DNA from 2 places in the Ramlibacter sp. MAHUQ-53 genome. Region 1 is predicted to be linked to the other one. Evidence: predicted binding sites of a transcription regulator. Region 1 holds the regulator's gene; the other holds the start of a gene.
The links. The regulator FNR, encoded in region 1, switches genes on or off when oxygen is low (the NO sensors DNR and NnrR bind a similar motif). The targets are predictions, from matches to a motif close to TTGATNNNNATCAA.
Positions count from the first base shown of each region.

Region 2: ACT80S_RS09045 (fatty acid desaturase) is a predicted target of FNR. The motif match lies at 3,988-4,001, and genes of this name have one in related genera.

Region 1 is NZ_JBQWTS010000002.1:429,910-435,358, reverse strand. It holds gene hemN (oxygen-independent coproporphyrinogen III oxidase) at 1-864, opposite strand, end outside; gene ACT80S_RS05505 (universal stress protein) at 882-1,322, opposite strand; gene ACT80S_RS05500 (TraR/DksA family transcriptional regulator) at 1,473-1,844, shown strand; gene fnr (fumarate/nitrate reduction transcriptional regulator Fnr) at 1,852-2,646, opposite strand; gene ACT80S_RS05490 (response regulator) at 2,671-3,057, opposite strand; gene ACT80S_RS05485 (response regulator) at 3,171-3,815, opposite strand; gene ACT80S_RS05480 (PAS domain-containing sensor histidine kinase) at 3,812-4,888, opposite strand; gene ACT80S_RS05475 (hypothetical protein) at 4,956-5,204, opposite strand; gene ACT80S_RS05470 (FixH family protein) at 5,244-5,449, opposite strand, start outside.
Region 2 is NZ_JBQWTS010000005.1:41,945-47,393, reverse strand. It holds gene fba (class II fructose-bisphosphate aldolase) at 1-826, opposite strand, end outside; gene ACT80S_RS09055 (8-oxoguanine deaminase) at 952-2,376, shown strand; gene pyk (pyruvate kinase) at 2,451-3,884, opposite strand; gene ACT80S_RS09045 (fatty acid desaturase) at 4,061-5,146, shown strand; gene ACT80S_RS09040 (phosphoglycerate kinase) at 5,208-5,449, opposite strand, start outside.

The DNA of each region.
Region 1 (5,449 bases):
CATGCCCACGTAGACATAGCCCTCCTTCTCGAAGGCGGCCAGCGCCGAGGCCAGCATGCCGACCTTGCTGGCGCCCGAGGGCAGGTCGATGGCGATGATGCGCCGCTGCGGCTTGAAGCGCTCCGGCAGGTGCGCGTAGGCATAGAGCGCGATGCGGTCGGGCCGCAGCTGCGCCACCTGCGACAGCGTGCGCGCGAACGACTCCGAGGTCTGCTTCGGCAGGCCGTAGATCAGGTCCACGTTGACCGACTCGAAGCCGATGCGGCGCGCCTCGTCCACCAGCGCGAAGACCTGCTCCACGGGCTGGATGCGGTGCACCGCCTTCTGCACGTCGGGGTCGAAGTCCTGCACGCCGAAGCTGACGCGGTTGAAGCCCAGGTCGGCCAGCGCCTGCAGGCGGGTGGCGTCCACCGTGCGCGGGTCGACCTCGATCGAATACTCGCCGCCGGGCACCAGCGCGAAGTTGGCGCGCAGCATGGCCATGAGCTGGCCCAGCTCGGCGTCGCTGAGGAAGGTGGGCGTGCCGCCGCCCAGGTGCAGTTGGCTCACCGACTGCCCGCGCCCGAGTTCGGCGACATGCAGGGCCACCTCGCGCGCCAGGTACTCGAGGTACTCCGCGCCGCGCTCATGGTGCTTGGTGATGATCTTGTTGCAGGCGCAGTAGTAGCACAGGGACGCGCAGAACGGGATGTGCACGTAGATCGACAGCGGCAGGGACGAGGGCTGCTGCCCGCGCTGGCGCAGGGCCTGCGCGTAATCGCCGGCGGTGAACGCCTCGACGAACCGGTCGGCCGTGGGGTAGGAGGTGTAGCGCGGCCCGTTGATGTCGAAGCGCTGCAACAGCTCGGGCGAGATGGTGTTCATGGCGTCCTGCGGATTCCTCAGCGGGTGACGAGCACCGGCACCGGCGATTGCGCGACGACCTTCGCGGCCACGCTGCCCAGCACTACGCGGGCGATGCCGGTGCGGCCGTGCGAGCCGATGACGATGAGGTCGGCCTGGGTGTCGCGGGCGGTCTCGAGCAGGCCCTCGATGACCGAGACATCCTCGACGAGGCGGGTGACCAGGGGCACCGGGGCGCCGCCCTCGGCCGACATGCGGGCCACGCGGGCATGGGCCTCGGCGCCGTGCACGCGCGCAGCCTCCATGTAGGCGTTGAAGCCCATGGGGTTGGCCTCGCCGATGCCCAGGTAGGGATAAGGGTCGACCACGTAGAGCGCGGTCAGCGTCGCCCCATGGGTGCGGGCGAGGGAAATGGCCAGCGTGGCGGCGTGGTCCGAGGCGGCCGAGCCGTCGGTGGCCAGGAGGATGCGCTTGAACATGGTGTGACCTCTCAGGGGAAGTGACGTGTTGGCGGATGATGCGACGGGATGCTCCCGCCGTGGTTGATTCGGGTCAATTGACAGGTCGCTTGCAGGCCACAGAATCGGCTCCATCTGACCGTATCGCCCCGACTGAAAGGCCCGACGACCATGACCACCTTCCAAGCCGAGATGACGCCCCGCTTCCAGCAGCTGCTCGAGCGGCGCGAGGCCGAGCTGCGCGCGTTGCTGGCCGAGGAATCGGCCCGCGACCAGGCCGAGGCGCAGGCGCGCGAGCCGGGCGAAGCGGTGACCGACTTCAAGGACCTGGCCGACGCCGAGACCAGCACCGCGGTGCACGAGATGCAGCACACGCACGCGGTGCAGGAACTCGAGGCGGTGCAGGCGGCGCTGCTGCGGCTGGCGCGCGGCCAGTACGGCCAGTGCCTGGCGTGCGGCGAGCCCATCGAGCTGCGCCGGCTGGAGGCGCTGCCGACGGCGCTGCGTTGCATCCGCTGCCAGTCGCTGGCCGAGACCGCCTGAGCCAAGCTCAGTGCACCCGGCTGTCGAAGGCCCGTCCCAGGGCCTCGAGGTCGAGGATGCGGATGTGGCGCTTGTCCACCTCCAGCAGGCGCTGCTGCTGGAAGGCCGAGAACGTGCGGCTCACCGTCTCCAGCTTCATGCCCAGGTAGCTGCCGATCTCGGCGCGCGACATGCGCAGGTGGAACTCGCTGGCCGAGTAACCGCGCGCCTTCAGGCGCTGCGAGAGGTTCAGCAGGAAGGCCGCCAGGCGCTCCTCGGCGTTCATGCTCCCGAGCAGCATCATCAGGCTGTGCTCACGCACGATCTCGCGGCTCATGAGGCGGGCCATCAGCATCTGGATGTCGGCGCTGCCGCTGGCCAGCTCGCTCAGGTGGGTGTAGGGGATGGCGCAGACCTCGGCATCCTCCAGCGCGGTGGCGGCGCTGGCGTGGCGGCCGTGGGCGACGCCGTCCAGGCCCATCAGCTCCCCGGCCATGTGGAAGCCGGAGACCTGCTCGCGGCCGTCCACCAGCATCAGGCTGGACTTGAAGGTGCCGCTGCGCACCGCGTAGATGAACTGGAACTTGTCCCCCCCGCGATAGAGCTCCTCGCCGGTGCGCACGCGGCGGCGGCCGAAGCGCAGGCCGTCCAGGCGCTGCAGGTCCGCGCCGCTGAGGCCGCAGGGCAGGCACAGGTCCTTCAGGTGGCAGTTGGAGCACAGGGTCTTGAGCGGCGCGGCGCCGCAGCCGGCGCCCTCCGAAGACTCCGTCACGGAGCGGCGCGGCACGACGCGGACGGGAGCGATGGCGTGTTCGTGGTTCATGCGGGGGTCTCTCTCGTGGGGTGTTCAGTGATGGACGCGGCTGCCGGCATCGGCGATCGCGTCGGGCAGCTGCTCGAAGTCGCTGCTCTTGTCCAGGAAGCTCGCGGCGCCCTCGCCGAGGTAGCGCTTGCGGTAGGCGGGCGCGGCGTTGTTGCTGAAGACGACGAAGGCGATGCCCGGGGCCGCCTCGCGCACCGCCTTGAGCACCTGCAGGCCCGTGCCGCCCTCGAGCTGGACATCGAGCACGACCACCTCCGGCCGGCTGGCCAGGATGCCCTCGATGCAGCCTTGCGGCGTGGCCGCCTCGCCGACGACCTCCATGTCGTGCTCGCCGAGCAGGTTGGCCACGCGCGAGCGGATCGGGCCGGAGTCGTCGGCCAGGAAGACGCGGGGATGGGAGCTGGGTGCCATGGACGTGACTGTGCCGCGTCCGCCGGCTCTTGCCCATCAGTAAGAGCTGAATTGCTGGCTAGGAATCGTCTGGAACGCGGCCTAGGACTCGTCCTAGGCCGCCAGGGCGGCGCTCAGATCTCGGTGGCGTCCGCCAGCCCGTGCTTGATGGCGTAGCGCACCAGGTCGCTGGGGTTGCCCAGGCCCAGCTTGTGCATCAGGTTGGATTTGTGGGTGCTCACTGTCTTGACCGACAGGCTCATGCGCTCGGCGATCGCGGTGACCGAGGCGCCGGCCACGAGCTGCTGGAACACCTCGAACTCGCGGGCCGACAGCGCCTCGTGGGGCGCCGCCTCGCGGCCCGGCATGGCCCCCAGGGCCAGCTGCTGGGCCACCTCGGCGGTGACGTAGGCGCCGCCGTCGGCGATCTTGCGCAGCGCCTGCTCCAGCTCGGCGGGCGCGCTTTCCTTGGTCAGGTAGCCGCTGGCGCCGGACTTGATGGCCCGCACCGCGTACTGGGTCTCGTGGTGCATGGACAGCACCAGGATGCGCACGCGCGGCCGCTCGGCCTTCACCAGCTTGATCAGCTCCATGCCGCTGCGCCCGGGCATGGACAGGTCCAGCACCAGCAGGTCGAACTCGGCCTCGCGCACCCGCTGCAGCACCTGGGCGCCGTCGGCGGCCTCGCCCACCACCTGGAAATCGGGCACGCGCGCGAGGATGCCCTTGAGGCCCTCGCGCACGATGGCGTGGTCATCGGCCAGGACGACGCGGATCATGTGCCGGCCCCCTGCCCCGCCGGCGCCGGGATGCGCGCCGCGACCCGCGTGCCCTCGCCCGGGGTGGACTCGATGGACATCGTGCCCTCCAGCAGCTGGGCCCGCTCGCGCAGGCCGATCAGTCCCAGCGACTGCGGCTTGCGGCCGGCGCCGGTGTCGAAGCCGACGCCGTCGTCGCGCACCTCGATCACGATCTGCCGGCCAGCGCGCGCCACGCGCACCCACACGGTCCGCGCCCGGGCATGCTTGGCGACGTTGGCCAGAGACTCCTGCACGATGCGGAAGACGGCCGTGGCGTAGGGCTCCTCCAGTTCGAGGGACTCGTCGAGGTCCAGCTCGCAGTGCACGCCATGGCGCTGCGTGAAGCTCTGGGCCAGCCACTCGATGGCGGGCACCAGGCCCAGGTCGTCCAGCACCAGCGGGCGCAGGTCGGCGGCGATGCGGCGGGTGGCGGCGACGCTGGCGTCCAGCATCTGCAGCATGCCGCTGACCTTGGCCGCCGCAGCCTCGGGGTCGCGGGCCAGGTGGTCGCGCAGCCAGATGGCGTCCATCTTGAGCGCGGTCAGGGACTGCGCGAGCTCGTCGTGCAGCTCGCGCGCGACCCGGCTCTTCTCCTGCTCGCGGATGGCGGAGGCCTCGGTGGCGAAGCGCGCCAGGTCCTGCCGCGCCCGCATCCGCTCGGTGACGTCACGCAGGATCACGGAGAAGACCTTGCCGTGGTCGGTGTCGATCTGGGAGATCGAGGCGTCCATGGGGAACTCGGTGCCGTCGGCCCGCAGCCCCCACAGGACGATGCCGTCGCTGCCGCCCTTGCGGCGCGAGGTCACGCCGGTCGCGGCAAAGCGGCGCACATGGTCGGCGTGGCTGGCGCGGAAACGCTCCGGAATGAGCATGGACAAGGGCTTGCCCATGACCTGGTCGGCGCGCCAGCCGAAGATCTGCTCGGCGGCGCGGTTGTACAGGACGATGCGCTCGGCGTCATCGATGCTGATGATGGCATCCATGGCCGTTTCGAGCAGCGCGGCGAGGCGCTCGGCGGCGTCGGGGACGCTCAGCGATGAAAAAGGGGGCACGGAGTACTGCGGTCGTGGCGACTTCGCAAATTACAGCACAAGGCCCGTCCCCCCGGGCGCGCCCCCCTCACTCGTGCGCGTGCGCCGGCCCGTGGGTGTCGTGGGAGACCAGCGTGAGGGCCGTCACGCTCGAGGCGATGCAGGCCGCCCAGAAGACGAAGAAGCCCACCGTGTAGACGGCCTGGCGAGACCAGCCCAGGGGGTCCCCCGCCCAGCTCAGGTCCAGCGGGTCGACGACAGCGAAGACGGCCGCCTCCAGCAGGCAGGCAGCCAGGAAGGCGGGCCAGGCCACGGCCATGATCAATTTGCTCCACATCGGGTTGCGTCCTCCTGTGAAACGATTGTGGACCCGGACTCAGTTCGCCGCGCTAGGGGTTAGCGCGTGGTTGCGGCCCTGGACGGCCGGCATCATCGCCTTGCCGCCCTCGCGCTCGGCCAGGGTCTTGTTGATCTCCAGGCCGCGGCGGTAGTAGTCCTCGGCCACCAGCGGGTCGGGCGTGCGCAGGGCCAGCACCAGGGTGATGACGCCGGCCACGATCACGGCCGCCGGGCCGGCGATCA
Region 2 (5,449 bases), on a different contig from region 1:
TGTTGATCTTGCGCACGCCGTACTTGATGGCTTCCTGGATTTCCTCGACGGGCACGCCGTAGGTTTCCTTCATGGCGCCGCCGTACTGGCGGATGATCGCCAGCAGCTCCTGCGGGACGCTGGAGGAGCCGTGCATCACCAGGTGGGTGTTGGGGATGCGGCGGTTGATTTCCTTGATGCGGTCGATCGCCAGGATGTCGCCGGTGGGCTTGCGGCTGAACTTGTAGGCGCCGTGGCTGGTGCCGATGGCGATGGCCAGGGCGTCGAGCTGGGTGCGCTTGACGAAGTCGGCGGCCTGCTCCGGGTCGGTGAGCAGCTGCTCGCGGGTCATCACGGCGTCGGTGCCATGGCCGTCTTCCTTGTCGCCCTGCATGGTCTCGAGCGAGCCCAGGCAGCCCAGCTCGCCTTCGACGGTGATGCCCAGGGGGTGGGCCATGTCCACCACCTTGCGGGTGACTTCCACGTTGTAGTCGTAGGAGGCGATGGTCTTGCCGTCGGCCTCGAGGCTGCCGTCCATCATGACCGAGGAGAAGCCCAGGTCGATGGCGCCCTTGCAGACGTCGGGGTTCTGGCCGTGGTCCTGGTGCATCACCAGCGGGATGGTGGGATAGGCCTCGATGGCGGCCTGGATCAGGTGCTTGATGAAGGCCTCGCCGGCGTACTTGCGGGCGCCGGCGCTGGCCTGCAGGATCACCGGCGCGCCGGTTTCCTTGGCGGCTTCCATCACGGCCTGGACCTGTTCGAGGTTGTTGACGTTGAAGGCCGGGATCCCGTAGCCGTTTTCGGCGGCGTGGTCCAGCAGTTCGCGCATGGAAACGAGAGGCATGGTGCAGTCCAGTGGAGAGTTTCGAAGGCGGCTTTCCGGGCCATGTAACCGCCCGGTAACTCACCCGATTTTAGCCGCCGACCCACCCGGCCGGGGTTCGTAACACCTGCGGACACAATCCGGGCATGACCGCCGAACGCACGCTCCTGATCAAGAATGCCCGTCATGTCTTCACCGCCGACGAGGCCGGCACCGAACTGAAGGACGCCTCCATCCGCGTGCGCGGCCACCGGATCGAGGCCATCGGCCCGGCCGCCGAGGTCGGCGACGGGGCCGACGAGGTGATCGACGCCCGCGCCCACCTGGTGGTGCCGGGCCTGGTCAACACCCACCACCACATGTACCAGAGCCTGACCCGCGCCATCCCCGCGGTGCAGGACGCCGAGCTGTTCTCCTGGCTGCAGGGTCTCTACCCGATCTGGGCCGGCCTGACGCCGGAGATGGTCGAGGTCTCGACCCAGGTCGCCATGGCCGAACTGCTGCTCTCGGGCTGCACCACCAGCAGCGACCACCTGTACATCTACCCCAATGGCGTGCGGCTGGACGACAGCATCCGCGCCGCGCAGGCCATCGGCATGCGCTTCACCGCCACCCGCGGCAGCATGAGCGTAGGCCGCAGCCAGGGCGGCCTGCCGCCGGACCGGGTGGTGGAGGACGAGGCCGCGATCCTGAAGGACAGCCAGCGCCTGATCGAGCAGTACCACGACGCCTCGCACGGCGCGATGGTGCAGGTGGCCCTGGCGCCGTGCTCGCCCTTCTCCGTGAGCCGCGACCTGATGCGCGAGACGGCGGCCCTGGCCCGCGCCCACGGCGTGCGCCTGCACACCCACCTGGCCGAGAACGACCACGACATCGCCTACAGCGCCGAGAAGTTCGGCTGCACGCCGGCGCAGTACGCCCAGGACCTGGGCTGGCTGGGCGACGACGTCTGGCATGCCCACTGCGTGAAGCTGGACGACGAGGGCATCTCGCTGTTCGCCGCCACCCGCACCGGCGTCGCCCACTGCCCCTGCAGCAACATGCGCCTGGCCAGCGGCATCGCGCCGGTGCGCCGCATGCTGGACGCCGGCGTGCCGGTGGGCCTGGGGGTGGATGGCAGCGCCAGCAACGACGCCGCGCACCTGGTCAACGAGGCGCGCCAGGCCATGCTGCTGGCGCGCGTCGGCCGGGCGCTGCAGCCGCCGGTGCAGCGCGAGGGCCGCACCTTCTTCGGCTGCGACCTCGGCCCCGCCGAGATGACGGCCCGCGATGCCCTGCGACTGGCCACGCGCGGCGGCGCGCAGGTGCTGGGGCGCACGGACATCGGCCGGCTCGCGCCGGGCCTGTGCGCCGACTTCGCCCTGTTCCGCCTGGACACGCTGGCCATGGCCGGCGGCGCAGTGCACGACCCGGTGGCCGCGCTGCTGCTCTGCGCCAGCCCGCAGGCCGACCACGTGGTGGTCCATGGCCGGCGGGTGGTGAAGGACGGGCGCCTGGCCACCGTGGACCTGGCGCCGCTGCTGGAGCGGCACAACCGGCTGGCCGTGGAACTGGCGCAGGCCGCGCGCTGAAGGCGGGCGGGCGGCCTCGCCCTCCGCGGTTTCCACGCCCGCCCCTCCCCGCGGGGAGCGGCCGGGGGGGGCGGTCAGGTGGCCCGCAGCACCTTCAGCATGTTGGTGCCGCCGGGGTTGCCCATGCGGTCACCGCAGGTGATCACGTAGATGTCGCCGCCGGTGACGATGCCGCGCTGCTTCAGGTGCCCCTCGGCCTCGGCCAGCGCGGTGTCGCGCTCGGCGCTCTGGTCCACCAGCAGCGGGCGCACGTTGCGATACAGCGCCATCTTGCGCTGCGTCGCCAGCTTGGGCGTGAGCGCGTAGATCGGGACGTGGATGCGGTGGCGCGACATCCACAGCGCGGTGGAGCCGGTGTCCGTGAGCGCCACGATGGCCTTGCAGCCCAGGTGGTGCGCGGTGAACAGCGCGCCCATGGCGATGGACTGGTCGATGCGGTGGAAATCCATGCCGCGGAAATCGGCATCGAGCTGCACGTCCTCGGCGCGCTCGGCCTCGGCGCAGATGTTGGCCATCTCGACGACCGTCTCCAGCGGGTACTTGCCGGCGGCGGTCTCGGCGCTGAGCATCACCGCGTCGGTGCCATCGAGCACGGCGTTCGCCACGTCGCTCACCTCGGCGCGGGTGGGCACCGGGTTGGTGATCATGGACTCCATCATCTGCGTGGCGGTGATCACCACCTTGTCATGCTCGCGGGCCAGCCGGATCATGCGTTTTTGCAGCGCCGGCACGGCGGCATTGCCCACCTCCACGGCGAGGTCGCCGCGGGCGACCATGATGCCGTCGCTGGCCTTGAGGATGGACTCCAGGTTCGGGATCGCCTCGGCCCGCTCGATCTTGGCGATCAGCCCCGGCTTGTGGCGGAATTCGGCGGCGGCCACGTTGCACAGCTGGCGCGCCATCTCCATGTCGGTGGCGTTCTTGGGGAAGCTCACCGCCACGTAGTCGGCTTGGAAGCTCATGGCGGTACGGATGTCCTCCATGTCCTTGGCCGTGAGCGCCGGCGCGGTGAGGCCGCCGCCCATCTTGTTGATGCCCTTGTTGTTGGACAGCTCGCCGCCGAGCTTGACGGTGGTGTGGACCTTGTCGCCGTCCACATGGTCGACGATCAGCACGATCAGGCCGTCGTTCAGCAGGAGGGTGTCGCCGGGCTTCACGTCGCGCGGCAGCTCCTTGTAGTCCAGGCCCACGCCGGCGAGGTCGCCGGGCTCGGTGCGCGAGGCGTCGAGCACGAATTTCATGCCCGGCTCGAGCAGGACCTTGCCCTCGGCGAACTTGCCCACGCGGATCTTGGGGCCCTGCAGGTCGGCCATGATGGCCACCTCGCGGCCGGCGCGGCGGGAGGCCTCGCGCACGAGGCGGGCCCGGTCGATGTGGTCCTGCGCCTTGCCGTGGCTGAAATTCAGGCGCACGACATTCACGCCGGCGCGGATCATCTGTTCGAGGAGTTGGGGGTCGCTGGAGGCGGGGCCGAGGGTGGCGACGATCTTGGTGGCTCTACGGGCCATGGTGGTTGTTTCCGGGGTTGAGGATTGTCTCTGCGCGGGCATTCTCACACGCGCGCCGTGGCGCCGGTTACAGCGCGGTTACCAGCGCGCTCCGGCGCCCCGGTTGATCCAGGTCATCGAATCTGTAAGTGGACGTGTTTACCATCCACGGGTTTACCCGTGTTTGCCAAGATTCCATGACTCCCCATCCGCAGCCGCTGCCTCCCGAAGCCCCCCTGCCGCATCGCAAGATCATCCGCGAGTGGCTCATCCCCCTGTCGCAACGCACCACGCTGCGCGCCTTCGTCCTGCTCGCGCTGGACTATGCGCTGTTCGCGGCGCTGCTGGCGGGCGTGATCGCCGTCGAGGCCTGGTGGGCCAAGGCCCTGCTGGGGCTGGCCGCCGGCTTCGTGATCGGCCGCCTGTTCATCATCGGCCATGACGCCTGCCACCAGAGCCTGACGCCGCACCGCCGCCTGAACAAGTGGCTGGGCCGCATCGCCTTCCTGCCCTCGCTCACGCCCTACAGCCTGTGGGATGCGGGGCACAACGTGGTGCACCACGGCTTCACCAACCTCAAGGGCGTGGACTTCGTCTGGGCCCCGGCCACCGCCGCCGAGTTCGCGGCCATGACGCCGGTGCAGCGCGCCCTGGACCGCGCCTACCGCAGCGGCTGGGCCCCGGGCCTGTACTACTTCATCGAGATCTGGTGGAAGAAGATGTTCTTCCCCTCGCGCAAGCAGATGCCTTCGCGCCGCCCGGTGTTCCTGTGGGACAACCTGCTGGTCTCCGTCGCCGGCCTGGTGTGGCTCGGCGGCCTGGTGGCCGCGGCTGCCGCGACCGGCCAGTCGATCGCGCTGCTGCTGGTCACCGGCTTCGTGCTGCCCTTCCTGTTCTGGTGCTCGATGATCGGCTTCGTCGTCTACGTCCACCACACGCACGTGAAGGTCTCCTGGCACGACGACCGCGCCGCCTGGCAGAAGGCCCAGCCCTTCGTGTCGACCACGGTGCACCTGACCTTCCCCTTCCGGATCGGCGCGCTGATGCACCACATCATGGAGCACACCGCCCACCACGTGGACATGAGCATCCCGCTGTACCGCCTGAAGCAGGCGCAGGACAAGCTCGAGGAACTGCTGCCGGGCCGCATCGTGGTCCAGCGCTTCTCCTGGCGCTGGTACTTCCAGACGGCGCGCGCCTGCAAGCTGTACGACTTCACCCGTCGCTGCTGGACCGACTACGCCGGGCGGGCGACGAGCCAGCCGGCGGCCTTGCCGGCCTGACCCGACGGAACGACAACGACAAAGGGGCCCGCGGGCCCCTTTGTCTTTGGTGCGGGGGCGATCAGCCCGCCGCGCGCTTCTCGAGGATCTCGAACGCCGGCAGGGTCTTGCCCTCCAGCACCTCGAGGAAGGCGCCGCCGCCGGTGGAGATGTAGCCCACGTCCTTCTCGATGCCGTACTTGGCGATGGCCGCCAGGGTGTCGCCGCCGCCGGCGATGCTGAAGGCGCTGGACTCGGCGATGGCGCGGGCGATGGTCTCGGTGCCCTTGGCGAAGGCGTCGAACTCGAACACGCCCACCGGGC